2 regions of the Mesorhizobium sp. WSM2240 genome follow, and region 2 is predicted to be linked to the other one. Evidence: riboswitches for the same ligand, from Rfam matches in the RefSeq annotation. Region 2 holds a riboswitch; the other holds the start of a gene.
What was found. A riboswitch is a leader RNA that binds a small molecule or an ion and turns the genes downstream of it on or off. The one in region 2 is predicted to bind thiamine pyrophosphate.

Region 1 (5,339 bases), on a different replicon from region 2:
CCGTGTACATGATGACATTGCGCACGACGAGCGCTTCGAGAATCGATTCGTTCGCCTCCTGCCACGCCACCGCCTTGTAGCCGATTTCCGCTTCCACGCGCCGCGCGACCGCCGGCGCCGCATTCGGGTCGTTGAGCTTGATGCGGATCTCGTTGATCGCGTTCGGGCGGGCGGAGAGAATTTGCGCGTTCTTCAGCAGCACGTAGGCCTCGCCCTCGTCGCGCGCCGTGGTGCCGGTGTGGAACAGCCCGACGATCCTGAAGCTCCGGCTCAGCCCTTCCGACGATACCGCCGTGACGGTGTCGCCCAGTCCCGCGCCCAGGCGTTCCGCCATGGTGTCGCCTACCACGATGTTGTTGCCGCCAGCCGTCAGCCCTGGGAAGCTGCCCTGCACGAACTCTCCCACGATGGGCGAGACGGCCGGCTCGGCTTCGGGATCGACCCCGATGATCGCGGCGCCGACCTCGCGGCTCGAGTAGCGGATGACGCCCTGCGTTCTGAGGCTCGGCGCGAACCGCCCGGGTATCCAGCCTTCAAGCCAGGAGAGCGCTTCAGTGGGATTTATGATGCCGCGCCGGTCGTCGCGCGGCCTCAGCCCCGAAATTGCCACCGCGTCGAATGCGTCCTCGGCCGGTTGGCGGCGCGCCGTCCTCTGCTCGTCGGTCACCTGCACATGCGGCATGGTGTTGACCAGCTGCTCGACGAAATCGTCCTGGCCGCCCTGCATCAGCGCCGCCATGGCGATGGAGAAGCCAACGCCGACGGCGACCCCGATCACCGCGACCAGCGTCTGCCGCCCTCGCCCGGCTATGTGGGTCATGGCGATATCTATGATGAGGCGCATGGCGGCCTCACTCCCCGCCCTCGACGGCAACCCGCGCGCCGTTCTCGAGCGCCTCCGGATAGGGCGAGATGATGCGCGTCTTTTCGTCAAGCCCCGAGAGCACTTCAACGCCGCGGATGCCGCGGATGCCGGTCTCGATCTCGCGAAGCCGCGCCCTGTCGCCTTCGACAACGAACACCCGGTTTCCCTCGATGGATACCGACGGCACAAGCAGCGCGTCCTCCGAAACGTCGGTGATGATGTTCACATCGACGGACATGCCGATCAGCAGCGGCGTGTCGTCAGGCAGGCGGAAGCGCACGCGATAGGTCTTGGTCACCGGATCGCCCTTGGGCGTGATGCTGTCCACGACCGCTTCGAGCTCCTGTCGGGGGAACGCGTCGGAACGCAGCAGCGCCCGCTGACCCACCTCGACGCGCGGAATATCTTCCTCGTTGACATCGGCCACCACGAGCAGCGGCCTCGGATCGCCGACCCAGAACAGCACCGTGCCCAGATCAGCGACCTCACCGACCTCGCCATCCTGCCTGAGCACTTTGCCGGCGATCGGCGCGCGCAGCGTATAGCTTTCGAGCCGCGCGCTTTGCCCGGCCACCAGCGCCTCGATCTGCGTGACCTCGCTTTGCGCGCGATCAAGCGCCTGCTGGCTGGCCGTATTGCGTTCCGCGAGCACCGAGAGGCGTCGAAGTTCCTCCTGCGCCAGCGAAAGCCGGGCCTCGAGTTCGGCGAGCACCGCCTGCGCTTCGCTGTCGTCAAGCCGGGCGAGCACGTCGCCTTTTTCCACCGGCGCGCCTTCGCAATTGCATTGTTCGACGATTCGCTCGCGCACCAACGGCGTCACCTTGGCCCAATTGCGCGGTTCGACGACGCCGTTGGCATAGACGATCTCGGCTGCGTCTCCGCGCGTGGGCGTCACGACCGAAACCGAGACTGGCCGCCAAAAATACCAGCCTGCGGCGCCAACCGCGGCCGCGAGCACGACGATGAGAAGGAAAAATCGCAGCAGCCGCACCAGAACTTCTCCCGTAACAGTTGAACCGGTTTTTGGCGACGGCACCTATAGCATTAGACCGACCGTCGGTCTATAATGAGGACAATGTGTTACGGCGGGTAGGTTCCGCCAAACGGCAGCGGGGATCGAAGCCTGGCCCGAGTGGTAAAATCTCCGGAAATCCGCTCCGCCGAACTGCTCGATTGTGCGCAGCGGCTGTTCTTCGAGCGCGGTTATGACAACACGACGGTCAACGACATCATCCGCGAAGCCGGCCTTTCGAAAGGCGCGTTTTACCACTACTTCCCGTCCAAAGAGGCGCTGCTCGAAGCGCTCGCCGCCCGTGTGGCGCGAGAAAGCATGGAACAACTGCGGCCCATTCTCGAGGACCGCTCGCTCGACGCGGTAGAGCGCCTCAATGCGCTCTTCGCCGGTTCCCGGCGGTTCAAGCGTGAACTGGCGCCGCAGATGCGGCGCACTTTCGACGTGGTCTTCCGGCCCGAGAACGTCGTGCTCTTCCACCGCATCGACCGGGCGGTCTCCGAAGTCGCCGCGCCGGTCATCACCGAAATCATCGCAGAGGGTAGCCGTATGGGACGTTTCGACGCGCCCGATCCGCAGGCGTTCGCCGAGATGCTGCTGCAGTTCCGCCTCAGCCTCGCGACCGTGATGCACCGGGCCATACAGCAGGCGGAAGCGGGTAATATCGACGAAGCCGTGCGTGTGCTGGACGAACGACTGCGGCTTTACGGGATCGCTGTCGACCGCGTTCTCAAGCTGCCGGACGGAACGATCGAGGTCGCCGAACCCGGTTTTGCGCACGCCCTTCTTACCACGGATACTTCCTGATCGCGCCGCGGCAAACGTGATCTGATCAAAAACCTCGTCGGGCCGGAAAACCAGCAAGGAGGAACCGGGCCTGCGACAATCTGCATAAGAGTCAGGCAGATTGTTCTATTGCCCAATCTATGGGCGAGGACTAGATTAAGTGTTGTCGGCCATCTACTCCTCCCAGATGCGATGCCGGCCAAAGCGAACTCACCTCCTCCCGGGTTCGCCTCAATAGAGCCCGCTGCACCTCCTCCCGCAGCGGGCTTTTTTGCGTGTGCAATTTACTTGATTCCAGTGTAGCACGCCGGAGCGCTCAGCCAGCGGCACGGCAATATCACTTTGCGTGGGCAAATTACGTGAAGAGGCTTGCCCAATCGCTCGCGATCTGATTGGTTGCCGCCATCCACAGGGGTGCTCCGTATTGCCGGGGCTGAGACGCGGGCGCCAAGCCTTCAAACCCTAAAAGCTGATCTGGGTAATACCAGCGGAGCGAGGCGGGTTATGTTTTCAGGCGCACAGATTTCCCTTTATCCCATGACCGACGATTTCGTCGGCGTCATCATGAGCGCTCTCGGCGCGCTCGATCCCTATCGCGACCAGTTGCGCATAGAGACGGACGACATCTCGACGCTGCTGGTCGGCCCTCCCGAAGTGCTGTTTCCGGCCATGCGCGACCTCTTCGTCGCAGCGGCCAAGGGCGGCATCCATTGTGTGCTATCGGCAGCAATTTCACGCGGCTGCCCGGGCGAGCCCGACGACGAGATACGCGCGTCGCCGGAGTTGAACGGCCCGCGCGAGTCTCTGGAAAACCGCAAAGCGACGGCTCTCGACGCCATGACCAAGGCTCCCCGTACCGATGCGGCGGCCGCCGCCCAGTTCTCGCTCTATGTGATGGGAACGGGCGATCACATGGACGAAATCTACGGCTGCATCGATTTTCTCAAACGCTCCGGCGTGTTCGACCGCTCCAAAAATTTCTGCACCAGGCTCGGCGGCGATGCCGGCGCGGTCTTTGCCGCGCTCGAAGCGGCGTTCTGCCGCTTCGGACCGCCTGAAGGGCATGTGACGATCGATCTGACGGTATCCGCGAACAGCCCAACGCCGCGCTGACGCGCCGGTTGGTTTGCACCCCAAAGGTCCGCCATGTCCGACGTTTCGTCTCCCGCACGCGGTTTCGCGTCCGCTCTCGCCAAGATCGGTCCCGCCCTTATTTCGATCTGCTCGTTGATCGCCGCGTGGGAAGTTTATGCGCAAGTCTCGGGCATTTCGGCGACGACCTTGCCCGCGCCGTCGCGAGTCTTCGCCCAGATGGTGCAGCATCGGGATGCGCTCGCCGCGAACACGCTCCCCACAATCCGCGCGACGCTGCTCGGTTTTGCCTGCTCGGTTTCGGCAGCCTTCCTCTTCTCGGTGCTGGTCGATTTTTCCAGGCCGCTGCGCCGGGCCCTGTTCCCGGTATTCATCATCAGCCAGACCCTGCCTCTGGTCGCCATCGCACCACTGATCGTGCTCTGGTTCGGCTTCGGCCTCACCCCGAAGATCATGCTGGTCGCGCTCGTCACCTTCTTTCCGATGCTGGTGGCGCTGGTCCAGGGCTATGCAGCAACCGACGAGGATGTCGAAGCACTTCTGGTGTCGATGGGAGCCTCGCGCTGGCGCACTTTCCTGATGGCCCGGCTGCCGTCTGCACTGCCTTACTTCTTTGCCGGCCTGCGCATTGCCATCACCTATGCCGTGGTCGGCGCGATCTTCGCGGAATATGCGGGCGCGGCCAAGGGCCTCGGCATCTACATCCTCAATGCCAAGAACAACTTCAGGCCGGACCTCGTGCTCGCGGCCGTGTTGGTCAGCGCAACGCTGACCCTCGTTCTGTTCACCGCCGCGGCGATGATCCAGCATTTGTCGATGCCATGGCAACGGCTCGACCAAAGGCGCCGACCATGAGCGGCAGTCGGCTGGAGTTGCGTCATCTGCGCAAGAGCTTCGGCAGCCTCGACGTGCTGGCCGACATCTCGCTCACCGTACGGGCGGGCGAGTTCGTCTCGATCCTTGGTCCGTCGGGCGCCGGCAAGTCGACCATCTTCAAGATTCTGACCGGCAGCGTTCAACCCGACAGGGGCGCAACCACGTTCGACGGCGCTCCGTTGACCGAGGCCAGGCGTCCTTTCGCCTTCATGCCGCAGCGCGACGCGCTGATGCCGTGGCGACGCATCATCGACAATGCAACACTTGGCCTCGAGGTGCAGGGCGTCACCCGCAAGGTGGCGCGCACACGGGTTGCGCCTCTCTTCGCCGAGTTCGGCCTGGAGGGATTTGAGCGTCACTATCCGGCGCAGCTTTCCGGCGGCATGCGACAGCGCGCCGCACTCTTGCGCACCGTCGTCCAGCATCGCGACATGCTCCTGCTCGACGAGCCATTCGGCGCTCTCGATGCGCTGACGCGCGCGGGCATGCAGCGCTGGCTGCAGTCGATGTGGGAGCGCCATCGCTGGACCGTGCTGCTGGTCACCCACGACGTACGCGAGGCGGCTTTCCTCTCCGACCGCATCTACGTCCTGACCGGGCGGCCGGCGCGCGTGCTGACCGAGATCACGGTTCCGCTTCCCCGTCCCCGCATCGACCTCGCCACGCCGGAAGCCAGCGCCGTCGAGGCAAGCCTGCTGCAAACCCTGC
Region 2 (5,339 bases):
CAAGGATGTGGCGTTGCCGGCCGGCTACCATGACGTCGTGAACGAAGCGAACCTGGCGATACGCGCCGCGCTCGGCAAGCACCGTCTGCCGCTTGCCCCAAGCCACTGCGACCCGCTCTGCGAGAATTTTCTCGATACGGGCGAGCGTATGTGGATCGTCGACTGGGAATATTCCGGCATGAACGATCCGATGTGGGATCTGGGCGATCTTTCGGTCGAGGGAGAGTTCGACGCTGACCAGGAAGAAGAAATGATCCGCGCCTATTTCGGCTGTGAGCCCCGACCGGTGGAGCGGGGCCGGATCGTCATCTATAAGGCGATGTGCGACCTGCTATGGACCCTGTGGGGCCTGATCCAGCTTGCCAACGGCAATCCGGCCGACGACTTTCGCGCTTACGCAGATAGTCGATTTGCGCGCTGCAGAGCACTGATGGAGAGCGACGACCTTTCCCGTCATTTGGCGGCGGTCGCTAAGGGCTGAAATGCTTCTGGCCGTAACGGGGCGCAGTTGAAGCCGATATATGGCCCGTTTGGACGCGGGCTTCGTTAAATTGTGTAACGCGCGCCAACTGGACGACGTTTCGAGCGGCCACGCTGTTAGACAACAAGCGGCCGGTTCTGAGAGATACCCTGTCGTTCGTTCGCGATCCAAGAAGCGTCCGAGATTGGCGCGACTACAACTTCCAGCATGACCACCGGGGATGTCCGCTTCCGGGCGAAGACAAAGTTTGGCTCTTGGTCGACATGGGGCATTTCCTCCCGGCAGCCTTGGGGCCGTATGGACGGCTCTCCGTTGGCAAGGGTTTATTTGAGCATTTTGCAGTTGCTGGTTGGTGCGGCCATGTATCCGACCTGTAAGTGCGGCTTTTCACACGCCGCTGGCCATAATGCCATTCGCGCGGCTCGGGTCCTGATCGAAAGCTCGCACTCGAGGTGCACGGCCCCAGTGGGCAACGTCGATGGACCGCAGCTCATGAGGATTTGCTCACGTTATGTAAGCGCAGGTGCGGAATCGTTACGCAACCGCGCTCGATCGCGGCTCTTCAACTCCCAAAGGAGGCTGCGATGCGCGACGACGTCGATCTTGGGCCCTTTGAAGAACCGGTTCCGGTGGCGACGGACGCCGGAGAACGCTGCGTTTCCAGCGCCAGAGAGGCCGCGGAAATGCTGCTCTACGACTGGCCGATCGGCGAGACGGCTACACGCATTCAGGCGCGAATGGCGTGCATGAAGGTGCTCGCGGGAAGTGAACCACCCGCATTCGCGCGCGAAGCATTCATGCAAGCGGCGAAGGAGGCGAAAATCCTTGTAGTGATGCAACCGGGTGAGACTGCTGCGCTCGGGCATGGGTGAAGACAGTCATCGCCGCGGAGGCCGGCTTCCCGATGGAAGAGGACTGATGCCGACAGGATCGGGACGTATTCGGAGCCTCGGATGGCGATCGCCGTTCGAAAGAGCAATGAAACAGATCCGCTTTGATCGGCCGGTTCGCATCAGCTTTGGCAAACCCGGCAAAACCCGCCTGGTCCACACCGTTTGGGTGGCATCGGAGTGCCTCGCGAACGACAAATGGCCGGACCACAACGGCCCGATGTTCCAGATGGCAGACGAAGCATTGCGGGGCGCCACGCAGGGGCACGTGACAGCTGAAGAGGCCCGTCAAGCGTTTGCAGACGCAGCGCTTGAGGCGCGAATTCTTGTCGTGACTGCCCGTTCCAAAAGAACTCATGGGGGTCAGGCCACCCCGTCCAGCGCTTCGTCCTCTTCGACCTCGTCCAAGTCGGGACCGTCATCGAGGGAGGCACGCCGGTGACCTGAGGAGGCCTACTCGGTGTCCTCGCTACCGGAACGAAAGAAATGGCTTGACCACTACTCGAAAATTAAAGGGCCGATTCACAGCCAATCGGCCGACTTTGCACGAGGACGATCAGACAATCTGCAGTAGCTGAGTTGTGGCGGCGGCAAAGATGATTTGCAGCACCATGACGGCGAGGATGCCCATGAGAATGGCTTTTGCTGCGTTGTTCTTCGGTAGACCAGCAGCGGCCAAGCCGATCACGATGGCATTGTCACCTGCCAAGACCAAGTCGATCATGATGACTAGAGAAGGGCTATAGGGCTTCTGGAGTCAGGAATTCGGTCATGTGGCACCCACTCTCTTGTCATCAGAAGGTGACCGCCATGCTGTCGGAGAAAGACCTCAACCATGAGCCGCTCGGAAAGTGACGGCGCACTTCCGAATCGACGTTTACAGCTCAAGGGACTGCGGCTGAACTCCCAAGCACCAGGCCACCGGATTGGACATTCCAGTCCGACATCACAGTTCTGAAGAACTGCCAGAGGGGCCCGGCCTGCGCGAGGAACTCAAGGGGCATGCTAATCAAGGGGCGTTTTGCACCCCACTTAGCGCGGGTGGGGCCTGTAATTTTGCAACGCGGCACGGCGCACGTTCGGTGTGATGCTGAGGCAAGCGCTTGACAAGTCGACGAGGCGTCGTTCAACTTGACCTCTTCACCAGGGGAGTCCCGACAAGGGGCTGAGATACTGCTGGCTCTTCGCAGCGCAGTGACCCGTTGAACCTGATCCAGTTCATACTGGCGTAGGGACGGTGCAAGCGCTTCATGGGCAAATACGCCCGCAAGGAATTCAGGCGGAAAGCCCGAACCTTATACTGATGAAGCGTCTCATCCTTCCGGCACAGAACTGGGTCTCCAATGCATGAGCAAAGGAGCCTCATATGAATGCCCTCACCCCCTCCGTGTCGACCGGACCGCTGCCTTCCTCAACGAAAATCCGAAGGACCGGCAAGATTCATTCGCAGATCAGCGTGCCGCTGCGTGAAATCGCAGTCCACCCGACCGCCGGAGAACCCCCGGTCATCGTCTACGATTCGTCAGGTCCCTATACCGACCCGCAAGTTGAAATCAGTATCGAAAGAGGCCTCCCCCGGCTTCGTGCGGACTGGATCACCGAACGCGGCGATGTCGAGCACTACGAAGGCCGTCACGTCAGGCCGGAGGACAACGGTTTTGTGTCGGACGAGCGGTTGACACCCGAGTTTCCAACCCGCCATCGGCCTTTGAAGGCGAAAGCCGCTGGGGCGGTGACTCAACTCGCCTACGCGCGTTCGGGTATAATCACCCCAGAGATGGAATTTGTCGCGCTCCGCGAAAACCTTGGACGCGAGATCGCGCGCACTCAAATGCTGCGGGACGGCGAGAGCTTCGGCGCAGCCATCCCGGACTTCGTCACGCCGGATTTCGTTCGCGACGAGGTGGCGCGCGGGCGGGCGATCATCCCCGCCAACGTCAACCACCCCGAATCCGAACCGATGATCATCGGCCGCAACTTTCTCATCAAGATCAACGCCAATATCGGCAATTCCGCTGTCACCTCTTCGATGGCGGAAGAGGTCGAAAAAATGGTCTGGGCGATCCGCTGGGGCGCCGACACGGTGATGGACCTGTCGACCGGCCGCAACATCCATAACATCCGGGAATGGATCATCCGCAACGCGCCCGTGCCGATCGGCACGGTGCCGCTTTATCAGGCGCTGGAAAAGGTTGGCGGTGTTGCAGAGGAGCTCAGCTGGGAGGTTTACCGCGACACGCTGATCGAACAGGCCGAGCAGGGGGTCGACTATTTCACCATCCATGCCGGCGTGCGGCTGCATTACGTGCCGCTAACGGTAAACCGGGTCACCGGCATTGTCTCGCGCGGCGGCTCCATCATGGCGAAGTGGTGCCTGCACCATCATCGCGAGAGTTTTCTCTACGAGCATTTCGAGGACATCTGCGACATCTGCCGCGCTTATGACGTTTCCTTCTCGCTGGGCGACGGCCTTCGCCCTGGCTCGATCGCGGACGCCAATGACGCCGCGCAATTCGCCGAACTCGAAACCCTGGGCGAACTGACCAAGATCGCATGGGCGAAAGACTGCCAAGTCATGATCGAGGGGCCAGGGCACGTCCCCATGCACAAGATCAAGGAGAACATGGACAAGCAGCTCGAGATCTGCGGCGAGGCACCGTTCTACACGCTCGGACCGCTCACCACCGACATCGCCCCTGGCTACGACCACATCACGAGCGGCATAGGCGCGGCGATGATCGGCTGGTTTGGTACTGCAATGCTCTGCTACGTCACGCCCAAGGAGCACCTCGGCCTTCCTGATCGCAACGACGTCAAGACCGGGGTCATCACCTACAAGATCGCCGCGCATGCCGCCGATCTCGCCAAGGGACATCCGGCGGCAAAGATCAGGGACGATGCGCTGTCCCGCGCGCGCTTCGAGTTCCGCTGGGAGGACCAGTTCAACCTCTCGCTGGACCCCGAGACAGCCCGCGCGCTGCACGATGAGACGCTGCCCAAGGAGGCGCACAAAGTTGCGCATTTCTGCTCCATGTGCGGCCCGAAATTCTGCTCGATGCGGATATCGCACGACATTCGCGCCGAGGCGCAGAAGGAGGGCATGGCGGCTATGGCGCAAAAATACCGCCAAGGCGGCGACCTCTACATGCCGCTTGAAGAAGTCGAAAGTCAGCCGGACACAGCTGGGGAGCCTTGAGCATGCGTGTCCTCATCCGAGGCGCTGGCGTCGCCGGTCTTACCGCCGCATACGAGCTCGCCACGCGCGGAGCAGACATCATGGTTGTCGAGAGGGAGCCGGCGATCGGCGCCGGCGCCTCCCGGCTCGCCGGCGGGATGCTCGCGCCATTTTGCGAGGCTGAAAGCGCGGACCGGTCGGTCATCACGCTTGGCGAGAGCGCAGCCCGATGGTGGGAAAAAACGCTGCCGGGCCTCGTGCGGTTCGAGGGAACGCTGGTGGTCGCGCCGCCGCGTGACGTTGCCGAGCTTCGGCGCTTTGCGGTACGGACGGAGGGTCATGCGCATCTTTCCGCGGACGAGCTTGCCACATTGGAACCCGACCTTGCCGGCCGCTTTCGCGCCGGGCTTTTTTTCGCGCACGAAGCCCATGTCGATCCGCGCCGGGCGCTGTTGCGGTTGCACAAGAGACTGCACGGTTTTGGCGTCCGCTTTCTCTTCGGGCAGACAAAACCGCCGACGGGTGCGCGATTCGACCGGATGGTTGATTGCACAGGCATGGGGGCTGGGGAAACGGACAAAGCGCTGCGCGGCGTGCGAGGGGAGATGATCATCCTACGGACCCGGGATGTCGCGCTAACCCGGCCGGTGCGGCTTCTCCATCCTCGGATCCCGGTCTATCTGGTCCCACGCGGTGACGGCTGCTTTATGGTCGGCGCGACGATGATTGAGAACGATGCGGACGGACCGATCACCGCACGCTCCGCCATGGAGCTTCTCAACGCCGCCTACGG

Region 1: another riboswitch for thiamine pyrophosphate. It lies ahead of ABVK50_RS02170 (YkoF family thiamine/hydroxymethylpyrimidine-binding protein); the one in region 2 lies ahead of thiC (phosphomethylpyrimidine synthase ThiC).

What each region holds. Positions count from the first base shown of each region.
Region 1 is NZ_CP159253.1:450,700-456,038, reverse strand. Features, by position in the region: gene ABVK50_RS02185 (ABC transporter permease) at 1-844, opposite strand, end outside; gene ABVK50_RS02180 (efflux RND transporter periplasmic adaptor subunit) at 852-1,856, opposite strand; gene ABVK50_RS02175 (TetR/AcrR family transcriptional regulator) at 1,998-2,684, shown strand; TPP riboswitch at 3,064-3,177, shown strand; gene ABVK50_RS02170 (YkoF family thiamine/hydroxymethylpyrimidine-binding protein) at 3,168-3,776, shown strand; gene ABVK50_RS02165 (ABC transporter permease) at 3,810-4,610, shown strand; gene ABVK50_RS02160 (ABC transporter ATP-binding protein) at 4,607-5,339, shown strand, end outside.
Region 2 is NZ_CP159256.1:191,458-196,796, reverse strand. Features, by position in the region: gene ABVK50_RS30605 (phosphotransferase family protein) at 1-481, shown strand, start outside; gene ABVK50_RS30600 (DUF982 domain-containing protein) at 1,066-1,353, shown strand; gene ABVK50_RS30595 (DUF982 domain-containing protein) at 1,460-1,813, shown strand; partial or broken gene ABVK50_RS30590 (TerC family protein) at 1,934-2,144, opposite strand; TPP riboswitch at 2,507-2,624, shown strand; gene thiC (phosphomethylpyrimidine synthase ThiC) at 2,738-4,567, shown strand; gene thiO (glycine oxidase ThiO) at 4,570-5,339, shown strand, end outside.